One region of the Anaerolentibacter hominis genome, then DNA from elsewhere that is predicted to be linked to it. Evidence: riboswitches for the same ligand, from Rfam matches in the RefSeq annotation. Region 1 holds a riboswitch; the other holds the start of a gene.

Evidence for each region. A riboswitch is a leader RNA that binds a small molecule or an ion and turns the genes downstream of it on or off. The one in region 1 is predicted to bind cobalamin.
Region 2: it holds a riboswitch for cobalamin, as region 1 does, so the genes downstream of both, ABCW47_RS03745 (ABC transporter substrate-binding protein) here and cobI (precorrin-2 C(20)-methyltransferase) in region 1, are expected to answer to the same signal.

The regions. Positions count from the first base shown of each region.
Region 1 is NZ_JAWDIX010000001.1:728,874-734,848, reverse strand. It holds gene ABCW47_RS03225 (ABC transporter ATP-binding protein) at 1-267, opposite strand, end outside; gene ABCW47_RS03220 (FecCD family ABC transporter permease) at 260-1,288, opposite strand; gene ABCW47_RS03215 (ABC transporter substrate-binding protein) at 1,236-2,198, opposite strand; gene cobI (precorrin-2 C(20)-methyltransferase) at 2,222-2,911, opposite strand; cobalamin riboswitch at 3,118-3,310, opposite strand; gene ABCW47_RS03205 (ATP-binding protein) at 3,376-5,975, opposite strand, start outside.
Region 2 is NZ_JAWDIX010000001.1:838,735-844,709, forward strand. It holds gene ABCW47_RS03730 (nucleotide-binding protein) at 1-591, opposite strand, end outside; gene ABCW47_RS03735 (ABC transporter ATP-binding protein) at 593-1,375, opposite strand; gene ABCW47_RS03740 (FecCD family ABC transporter permease) at 1,372-2,394, opposite strand; gene ABCW47_RS03745 (ABC transporter substrate-binding protein) at 2,406-3,494, opposite strand; cobalamin riboswitch at 3,703-3,884, opposite strand; gene rpsJ (30S ribosomal protein S10) at 4,517-4,834, shown strand; gene rplC (50S ribosomal protein L3) at 5,252-5,932, shown strand; gene rplD (50S ribosomal protein L4) at 5,960-5,975, shown strand, end outside.

The DNA.
Region 1 (5,975 bases):
TATATTGGCGCTGCCGCGCATCTGCGGCATCACCGCCGCCGACTGGGCAAATTCCCGCACGCCTATATTTCTCACATTCTTTCCGTCTAAAAGCACTTCCCCGTGTGCAGGCTCCAGAAACCGGGACACAACCTTTATCACCGTACTTTTCCCGCAGCCGTTCGGCCCGCAGAGCACCGTCACCTGTCCGTCAGGACAGGACAGAGAAAGATCCGACAGGATCATTTCCCCGCCGTAACCAGCCGTAATATGTCTTAATTCAATCATGCATCCGTCCTCCTCTCTGCCGGATTAAAAGCCACAGAAAAAACGGCCCTCCAAGCAGGGACAGCAGGATTCCTACCGGCAGTTCAAAAGGAGCAAATAAAATTCTGGCCAGAAGGTCACATACTACAACCATCAGTGCGCCTAGCAGCGCCGCCGCCGGAATCAGCCTTTTATTCTCCTCCCCCACAAAGAAACGTGCCGCATGGGGAACAATCAATCCCACAAATCCGATCAGCCCTGCGAAGCTTACCGCCGAACCTGCCAGCATAGAGGCCACACTCAGAAGCAAAAACCGGTACCGCCTGACCGGAAGCCCCAGAGATGAGGCCACCTCATCCCCCAGAGACAATAAGTCCAGCTCATAGCTTAAAAGCCAGGCCCCAGCAGCCGCAGCTAGGATAAGAATACCCGGCAGAATCAGGTCTTTTGACATAACGCCGGACAAACCGCCCACCATAAAGGCATTGGCTCCCACAAGCGCATCGGGATTGATCGTCGCTACAGTGTCGATCACCGCGCTTAAGATACCGCTGATGGCAACACCGGCCAGTACCAGTGTGATACGGGAAGCCCCGGTCTTTCTGGCCAAAAAGAACACCAGAAGGCTGGCAGCCAGCGCCCCGCCGAATGCGGCGGCCGGCACAGCTGTATGCATGGACGGAAGCAGTGCACTGCACAGAATCGCCGCAAGTCCGGCACCGGCGTTCACTCCGATCAGGTTAGGGCCGGCCAGCGGATTGGCCAGAACTCCCTGTATAATCACGCCCGAGACAGCCATAGCGGTCCCGGTCAGCAGCGCGCCCAGTGTCCTGGGAAGCCTCACGTACAGGATAATATCCCCGCTCCTTCCCCCCTGGCCAGCCAGTAAGGAGAACAGATCTCCAAGTCCTGCATCGGTGGAGCCAAAGCTTAAGCTGCACAGGACGGCAAGTGTGAGGAGCACTGTTAAAAGTATGTAAACAACACCCTTATGGCTTTGTATCCGGCTCTTTGCCATAGAGAATTTCTGCAAGCATTTCATAACTTTCTCCCCATCTCGCGTTCGGTTTGTAGTGGAACAGCTCTTTGGGAAGAACAAGATAATGCCCTTCCTTTACAGCAGTCAAGGACCCCCAGGCCGGGTTTTCCTCCATCGTGGTTCGAACCATTTCCAGCGCTTTCTCCGTATCTGATCCCATTGTTGTGACTAAAATAAAGTCGGGATCAGCCGCTATGATAGACTCCATCTGCAGATTTTCCAGCAGGGAAGCGCCGTTCTCATTTACAATATTAACCGCGCCCAGATCGTCCAGCATGGCTCCCGTAAGGCTGTCCTCCCCCTTTGCCTTCACCCCGGTAGAATAGGCGCGCATATAGAGTACCCGTGGAGCCTCCTTCCCCTGAACCGAGGAGATTACCTCATCTATTTCAGCCTGAATCTTTGTACCGTTCTCTTTATAAAGATCCTCTCTTCCGGTGATATCTGTGCATATCTTCAGCATAGCCAGGTAGTCGTCAAAAGTATCCACCCGAAAATATGCCGCCGGGATACCCGCTGATTTTAATGTCCCGGCCAGCTTTACATGTCCTTCGGTATCGGCGGAGAGTAAGACAAAATCCGGATTCAGTCCAAGCACCGCCTCAAGATCGGGTTCCTGAAACCGTCCAAGGCGTACGGTATCCTCCGGCAGATCCAGGTTTCTCTCACTGTAGGCGTCGTCCGTCACAGCAGCGAGTGTTCCTCCGGAGAGCAGCCAGGTCTCTGCAAAGCTCCCCATCAAAGCCACGGTCCGTTCCGGCGTTTCTTTTATAACTACCTCATTTCCCAAACTGTCGGTAAAGGTATACGCAGCTGCCCCGGTACTCTCCTCCTTCGGACTGCAGCCTCCAAGCAGGATCATCCCCAGGAGCAGGCAGAGTATAACTGGCAATTTTCTGGAATTACATTTCATTTTTCTTTCTCCCTCTTCACATATCATTTTCTGACAATAATCGTAGCAAAATATCCGTTCTCATCCCCGGCTTCGTCTATACTGCCGTATACCTTTTCGCCGGGAAGACCGCAGTTGACCACCATACCGGCCTGTTCATTCAGCCCCATATGCGAAAGCATCTCCCTTACTTCCGGAAGTTTCCTCCCCGCCTTCATCAGCACATGCGTTCCCGCAAGCCGCAGTGTCTCCTCCGGATTCCCGTATCCCACCGGTATAATGTGAACCGGCTTATCCTTCCTGGTCAGGCTTATTTTGAGAGCGGCCGCCGCCGCGCAAAAGCTTGTGACACCCGGAATCATTTCAATCGGATACCCCTCCGCTTCCACATATTCCGCCAGATATCCATAGGTAGAATAGACCGATACATCCCCAAGAGTGAGCATGGCTACATCCTGCCCCTCTCTCAGATAAGCCAGCACCGCCTCAGCTGCGCTTCGGTGTCCCTCCTCCGCCTTCTTTAAATCAGACGTCATCAGAAAAGGCAGAGGCAAAATAACTTTATCCGATAAGTCCACTGACGCCTTTGCAATCTCCAGCGCCGTCATATTTTCTCCCGCCGTCTTCGGCGCTGCAATTACCCTGCATCTTTTCATAACTAAAACCGCCTTGAGCGTAAGCAGTTCCGGATCTCCCGGCCCCACTCCGATACCATAAAAAGTCCCTTTTTTCATCTCTGTTTCCGCCTTTTTTATTCATTCAATATGATCCGTCCGATAAATGCCGCTCCGCAGCAGTCCACTCCCTGCACCGTGTTTCTCCAAAAAAAGAAAACCCTTTTCCTACGGAAAAGGGTATGAAAACAAAACAGCTCCTGTGCTGTCCCGATTACATCTGCCAAAGTTCCGTTGGCCGCGTAAGCTGCCCTCCTGTGAAATGGAAGGGCTATGCGAATAAGGCAGGTCTTCTGGCTCTGGCCTCTTCGTCCCAGGCAGCCTTCCCATCTTAACAGACAGTGGCATCTTGCCCTGACTCAGCCATTACAGCGGCGGTACCGCGCAGGATTTACACCTGGCTTCCCTTTTCATCCCGGAGTTTTTCTGCTCCGGGGAACCTTATCCGATTTATCTGCTGAAATCTACATTATTTTACATTCTACACGGTCCGGGCCTTGAAGTCAATTCAAGAAAGCGAACCGCTAGTTCTGATTCCGATCCAGCCAGCGATGCAGAACACTCGTAAGCCGTTCCACATCAAGGGGTTTTGACACATGTTCATTCATCCCGGCCTGCACGGCTCTGTAGGCATCGTCAGCAAAGTCATTTGCTGTCAGAGCTACAATCGGAATCGTCAGGGCATCCCGCCTCCCGCCTTCCTTCCCCATGCTCCGGATTGCTGCCGCTGCTTCATATCCGTCCATAACCGGCATCTGTATATCCATCAGGATAAGGGAATAGGTTCCCGGCGGATCGGCGGCAAACAGGTCCACCGCTTCTTTCCCATTAACCGCACAGGCTGTCTCCAGCCCCATCATCTTTAACAGCTCTTGTGCAATCTCCCGGTTTATATCATTATCTTCCGCCATAAGGACCCGGGTTCCGGGCGTAAACGGCTTACGGCTGCTCTGTCTTGTGCTCTCCGCTCTGGCTTCTTTCCGTTCCTCCAGTTTCAGAAACACAGTTACCGTAAAGCGGGTGCCTTCATCAAGCCGGCTCTCTACCCGAATTGTACCGTTCATCATCTGAACCAGGTTGCGGGTGATCGCCATACCAAGGCCCGTCCCCTGCACTCTGCTTACTCTGGAATCGTCCGCCCTCTCAAATGGAGAGAAGAGCTTGGTGAGGAATTCAGGCGACATGCCGATTCCATTGTCCTCCACAATAAACTCATAGCAGCCGATTGCATTTCTGCCGGATGACCGCTCCTGTGCTCTCAGGGAAATAGAACCTCCCGGCTCCGTATATTTTACTGCATTAGACAGCAGATTCAGCAGAATCTGCTGCATCCGCATGACATCTCCCCGTACCGCGTCATCGGTAATATCCGAGCGTAGCGAAAGCCGCAGACTCCGGGCGTCGGCATCCGGCCGGATAATCTGTATCACATCATCCATCATCTCGCTGAGAAGGAAAGAATCCTCGCAGAGTCCCACCGTTCCGGATTCGATTTTAGACATATCCAGCACTTCATTAATCAATCCCAGAAGATGATTGCCTGAAACCCGAATCTTGGAAAGACAGTCCTTCATCCTTTCCCGGTTATCCATCTGATGCTCTGCAATGGCAGTCATTCCCAGGATAGCATTCATAGGCGTGCGGATATCATGGCTCATTCTGGACAGGAAATCTGATTTTGCTTCGTTTGCTCTCCTCGCCCCCTCGTATGCTTCTTCCAATGCATGCTTGGCCGCCTTTTCTTCCTCCAGCCGTTCCAGTTCCTTCTGTTTCTCCATACTGACATTGCGCAGAGTAAGAATAACCGTTTTGATATCCGCATTATCCGCCGAAACCGGATGAACCTCCAGACGCAGCCAGGGAGAGGGTGCCCGCCCCTTATCATTCAGACGAAACTCCACCTCCACATGTCCGCTGATTAACGGCAGACTTTGTATCAGGAATTCTCCTGTGCAGACACGGGACACCCGGAGACGGTCCTCCTCCCGCACATTTGGCAGCAGCCCGCTGCACAGATCCCCTGTAAAACTTCCGGTACGCGGAAATGACAGGACATCATATGCCTGAGGCAGACGCACAGCATAATATTGATCCTTTGTCAGGTTCACATAGAAGATGCTCATGTAAACTCCGCTTATGGCCTGAAGGGCTGACTGGCTTAAATGGAGCCTCTCGTTATTCTCCGACAGGGTCTCTTTCATTCTGTGTATATTCCGGATGGTTCCAACCACACGGAAGGGCCTCCCATCCTTCTCAATGAGACGGCTGTTTACCTGATGCCACTGATATTCTCCCTCCCGGCCGTCGGGTATCATCTTCCGTACCTCGAACATCTCGGCGCGGCCGTTGCAGATGTTGTCAATCACGGCCGGCACATCCTCCGGATAAACGATATGACCATAGGCCAGCTGCCGGCTGTAATCAGCAAGTTCTCTCCTGATCACACCCGATCCGTGCCTGGGTTCATAGCTGATAAAGGTGTCCGAATCAATCAGATATTCAAACATCACGTCGGAACTGGCCTCCATTGCCACCCGATACATTTCCTGTTCTCGTTCCAGCTGCTGCTGCAGCCGCTTCCGCTCGGTAATATCCACGAAGGTACGCTGGATAACCGCCTCCCCCTCCGGTGTCCGGTCAACAATCATGTTCGTGCCGTCAAGCCAGCGGCGGGAACCATCCCACCACATTACCCGGTACTGCCGGTCCTGCCGGTCCCCTATCTTTTCAAGCCGGCTGTACGTCTGTTTGAGCATAGCCCGGTCTTCCGGTACTACGGTTCCCAGGACCCCGTCATGCCAGTCCTTCATTCCCTCCTCCAGATTGCTGTAGCCCAGAATGGAGATTGCAGCCTGATTGACAGATATCAGCTCATAAGTACCGTCGTTGTGGCGGACAAACCGGAGAATTCCACAGGGCACTGTATCGTAGATGCTGGTGAGCAGGGAAGTCTGTTCCCGCAGCCGCTCCGCGGCTTCCTCTGTCTGGGTTATATCCAGATACAGGCTGTTGACCATCCATTGTCCTTCTTTATCCTGCGCCTTTTTACCGCTGTCAATGATCCATTTCAGACTGCCGTCCTTGCAGCGCACCCGGTAACGGGTGGAATAAGAGACTCCTCCGT
Region 2 (5,975 bases), 110 kb from region 1:
GGCTTTCCGGATATTTGCCTCCTCCCCCGGGAACCCCTTGGCATTTACGATCAGTCCGCCGAATCTGGCGTATCCCTTGTCCTGAAAATGATGCAGAGCCGCTGCAATGTTGGAGGCGGCATAGAGGGACATCATTTCTCCGGAGGTAACCACGAAGACTTCCTTCGCATAGCCGTTGCGGATTGGCATGGTAAATCCGCCGCAGACCACATCACCCAGTACATCATAGAGAACCACATCGGGCTGATAAGTCTCGAAGGCGTGCAGTTCATTCAGTTTTTCAAATGCGGCAATGATACCTCTGCCGGCGCACCCCACGCCTGGGGTAGGACCGCCCGACTCCACGCACAGAACCCCATCTTCACCGGTAATCACAATATCTGACAGTTTTAAATCTCCGCTCTGGCCCCGGATGCTGTCCAGTACGGTGGGTATCCTCTGACCGCGGGTGTGAGAGATAGTAGAATCTGACTTGGGGTCACAGCCAATCTGCATCACACGAAGTCCCTGCTTAACCATCGCGCAGGCAATATTGGAGGTGGTTGTGGATTTCCCGATTCCACCTTTCCCATAGATTGCTATTTTACGGATTTCATGGTTCATCTTTTACAATCCTTTCCGGTATGTATACCATTTTTGCTCCTGCTTTATAAGTTCTCATTTCCACAGAAAATACTTCCCGGAACATATCGTCACACATCACATCTTCCGTACCGCCGAAACAGTAACAGGAACCAGGCTTCATGGCATAGATCCGGTCCGAATAAGCGGCAGCCTGGTTTAAATCGTGCAGAACCATGACGATAGTCAGAGAAAGAGAGCGGTTTAGATGACGTATCATCTGTAAAACTTCCAATTGATAGCAGATATCCAGATATGTGGTAGGTTCATCCAGAAGTAAAATCCTGGGAGTCTGGGCGATGGCCATGGTAATCCATGCCATCTGGCCTTCCCCGCCCGACAAAGTGGAAACTGAGCGGTCCCGGAACTGATCCATGCCGGTCTGCTTAAGTGCCTCGTCTACAGCCGCAAAATCAGCCGGTTTCAGCTGCCCGCCAACCCCCGTATAAGGGTATCTGCCAAACTGTACTAGCTGCTCTACCGTCATATCAGGAGGAACCTGTTTGTGCTGGGGAAGAATAGCCAGCTGTTTGGCCAGCTCTTTTCCGGGATAGGCGGACAGTGGTTTTCCAAAAAACTGTATGGTACCGCTGTCGGGCTTTTGCAGCCGGGCCAGTATTTTTAAAAGTGTACTTTTTCCGCAGCCATTGGCACCCACAATTGTCACAATTTCGCCCTGTTCCGCGGAAAATGAGATATCATTAAGAATTGGCGTTCCGTCAATAGAATAATAAATATGTTCTGCCTGTATCACATCTGATACCCTCCCTTCCGACGAAGCAGGTATAGAAAAAAAGGAGCTCCTAAAGCGGCTATCATAATTCCTACATTCATTTCCTCAGGCCGGATCACAATTCTGGCCAGCCAGTCGCAGCAGATGATGAGGGAGGCGCCATTGATGGCGGAAGCGGGCAGGAGATACCGGTAATCCGATCCCACCAGCATTCTGGTAATGTGGGGTACGCACAGACCGACAAATGCAATCTGACCTACAACGCTGATTGCGCTTCCGGCAAGCAGGGAGCTGATCACAATAAAAAGAAGCCGGGTGCGTTCCACATTCAGGCCCAGTCCGGTTGCAACTTCATCCCCCATGGAAAGAAGGTTCAGACGATTGGTAAGACACATGACCAGGATAAGACCCGCCAGCGCATAGGGAAGGATAAGCATAAAATGATTCCAGGTTCTGGCATTTAAACTGCCGACGGAGAAACCGATCATTCCCTGGATTGCATCGGGATGAAGAACAGAAACCACACTGTAAAAGGCATTTAGTATACTGGAGACGGCCACTCCGGATAAAATAAAGCGGACCGGCGCAACCCCATTCTTCCAGGCGAGAAAATAGACCAGCATGGTGGTGACAAAGGCTCCCAGAATGGACGCTGCCGGCGTCAGATAATGGGCAGAGGGAAAATAGACAAACAACAGCAGGGTGACAAGAGCGGCGCCATTTGTTACACCTAAAATGGAAGGAGAAGCCATTGGATTTCTGGTGATGCCCTGCATGACAGCCCCGGACAGCCCCAGACACATACCGGCCAGACCGCCGACTAATGTGCGGGGAAGCCGCACATTAGCCAGAATGATATGATTAACTCCTTCTGATTCCCGAAATAAATCATGAAAAATTTCCGGCAGTGAATACTCTACCGCACCCATTGCAATGCTGAGAAAAAGACCGATCATCAGTATGAGGCAGCAGATTCCGATTCGTGCCAGGCGATGCTTATGGGTAAGAAGGGCCTTGCCCTCCGGGTCTTTTTTAATCATGTTTACATCCTCTAATTAGCAAAGGCATCGGGATAAAGAATCCTGGCAAGATACTCATAAGCCTCTCCATACCTGACATTAGCCTTGTACAGGAATAAGTCGGATGGGAGATGATGATAACGGTCTTCTTTCACTGCGGTCAATGCAAACCAGAGTGGATTTGACTCATAGATTCCGGTGGCGGTCTCCGCACTGCCGTCACCGGAACCTCCCCGTGACAGGACAAACTGCGGGTCCAGCTTAAGAAGCTGCTCCATGCTGATTACAAAATTTTTATCTTCCCCGCGTTCATCCTGGAATGCGACGTTGACCGTGTTCAGATCTTCCAGAAGGCTGCCCAGAAAACCACTGTTTTTCAGTGCATAGATACCATTTGTAGCATGGGGAAGCAGCATAACGATCTGAGCCGGCGTCTGTTTTGCACAGATTGCGCGGACTTCGTTCACCTGGGCAATAGTTTCGGCCGCCCATTTTTTATAGAGATCGGAGCGATCTGTTAAAATGGAGTAGAGCTCCAGCGTTTCCAGAAACCCTTCAAAATTTTCATAATCATAAAGAAGATATTCTACGCCGGCATCCTTTAAGGCTGCAGCCATGTCCTGTCCATCTTTGGACGGTGATCCGAGAATAACCAGGTCCGGATTTTCTGCGAGAACGGCCTCCAGGGAGACGGTGGAGGAACCGCCGATGACTTTTACCGATTTAGCGTCCTCGTTTCGCAGGGCACAGAGCTCTTCGTCTACACGGGCAACCGCTGTACCGCCGCAGTCAAACCATAGATCGTGCCAGTTGTTGGACAGAGTTACAACCCGCTGCGGTTTTATGGTCAGAGAAACCTCCGAGCCGGCGGCATCTGTAAAAGTCACTTTACCGTCGCTTACTTTGAATTTGTCACTGTGGGGAATTGGTGCATCTGAATCGGAATGGGGAGTTGTCTGGGACGAATCCTTAGATTCAGCCCCATCTGAGGACGCCGGAATATCAGTCCCGGATACATCGTTCTGATCACCCGCAGTTTTATCCGAACTGCATCCGGTCAGAAGCACACCCAAGGTTAAGATGACTGCCAGCATAAGAAAATAGAATTTTTTCTGTTTCATTTGTAAAGACTCCTTTCAAAAGTAAAAAGTATAGTCTTCACACAAAAAGCGCCTGTTAATACAAAAAGAGGCACATGGCGCGGCGGCTCCCCTGCATACTGCAGACAGGAAACCGCGCGGTAATGAACCTCCCATTATGTAAAACGAGCATCAAAAAAAGCCAGATGACACAGGCATTTATTTTAATGGCTGCCTTCTGTGGGAAGCAAATCCATTAATTCTGTAAGCAGGTCTTCTGACTTATCGTGTATCGCCGGCCGCGCCTTCTCGCTTTCGCAATGGCATAGTGCGGCGGGCACCCGAAATACAGCAACCCGATTGTTCAGGATTCCCACCTGATTCCCTATTATCCCAACCCTGCGGATGGGCACTTACAAAAAATTTGGTAGATTTCATTATAAGTGGTATACTATAAAAAGTCAATTTCTGTAAGAAACATAAACTGTGCAGCACAAATTGCAGGATTTATGCAGTTTATAACGGAATTAAATCAGTCTTTCTTCCTATTATAAAAAAGAGAGTCAGCCGGATCTGATAGAAATTCGGCTCAGATTTGAAATAGCGGGAGAGAAGAGAACGTCGAAGTAAAAGCAGTACAAAATACCGGGAAAGATCGGCTTGTACAAAGTGCACAAAAAAGAAATGAAAAGTTTGTGAAACTTTGAGAAAAATTTTTGGAAGGAAATTGAAAAGAAATCCTTGCCAATCCCGGAATTTTCCTATATAATAACAAATGTTGTGACATTGATAGCGTAGAAGCGTGAGGTTGCTGCGTAAAATTCGGGTAATACGCGGTATTTTGGCGCAGGTTTTCCGTGGAGCGAATGTCAAGTTATGTAAACTGGCGACAAGTCACTGTACCTAGTTGAATATTCTGCCTTTGGGCAGAAAACGTGTGTAGCACTCATATTCTGAGTGTCATCTATGGAGTTCTGGTATGTGTTTAAACAGGATACACACGGATACGTGTACAGTCACCGCTTGTCGTACTGCAAAAGTGCGAAAAGGAGGCGACTTTTTTTATGGCAAGTCAAGTAATGAGAATTACACTGAAGGCGTATGATCATCAGTTAGTTGATCAGTCAGCTGCAAAAATCATTGAAACTGTAAAAAAGACAGGATCTAAGGTGAGCGGACCGGTGCCGCTGCCGACTAAGAAAGAGGTTGTTACAATTCTTAGAGCTGTGCATAAGTACAAAGATTCCAGAGAGCAGTTTGAACAGCGGACACACAAGAGACTGATTGATATCATCACACCAGGTCAGAAAACGGTTGATGCATTATCCAGACTGGAAATGCCGGCCGGCGTTTACATCGATATTAAGATGAAAACAAAATAATAACAAAAACATAGCAAGTAATCCTTAGGGTTTATTATATAGAGTCCAAGAGCTCGATGAGAGACCAAGCACTCGGGTAGACCATCTAGGATGAGCGTTAGACCTTATGCGAATGTTTCGGTGCCAAATACGGCATCGGAAAGCTCGCTTTCGAGATGCCGTATTTGGCACCGAAAGAAGCGGCGAAGCCGCGGACACCGAGAAACGATAGTTTCGCAGGTGTACATGAGCATAAAAAGTGCAGGCGTGACGAAGTCACGGCCATCGAGGAACGATAGTTCCGAGATGAGCCTGCGGATGTAGAAGCGGCGAAGCCGCGGACACCGAGAAACGATAGTTTCGCAGGTGTACATGAGCACAAGCTTAAGCATACCAGGTAACGCTCCGCTGTAGATTAACAGGAGGTGCAGATTCATAATGAAGAAAGCGATTTTAGCAACAAAAGTCGGAATGACTCAAATCTTCAATGATGATGGAGTTTTAACTCCGGTAACAGTGCTGCAGGCTGGTCCTTGTGTCGTAACACAGGTTAAGACAGCTGAGAACGACGGTTACAGTGCAGTACAGGTTGGTTTTGGCGATGCCAAAGACAAGATCATCACAAAGGACGTAACCGGCAAAAAGACAGTCAGAAACATTCACGGTGTAAAGAAAGCGCAGAAAGGTCTGTTTGATAAGGCAGGCATCGCTTCCAAAAAACATCTGAAAGAATTCCGGTTTGACAACGCAGAAGAGTATGCAGTTGGTCAGGAGATCAAAGCAGACATCTTCGCAGAAGGCGATAAAGTAGATGCTACTGCAAAGTCAAAGGGTAAAGGATTCCAGGGCGCAATCAAACGTCACGGACAGTCCCGCGGACCTATGGCTCACGGTTCCAAATTCCACAGACATGCAGGTTCCAATGGCGCAGCTTCTGATCCGAGCAAGGTGTTCAAAGGCAAAAAAATGCCTGGACATATGGGCGCGGTAAAAGTAACGATTCAGAATCTGGAAGTTGTAAGAATCGATGCAGAAAACAATTTGATCCTGGTAAAGGGCGCGGTTCCAGGCCCCAGGAAATCTATCGTTATGCTGAAGGAATCTGTAAAAGCAATGTAGTGCTTTTAAGAAAGGAGGAACATATTAATGGCAAACGTATCTG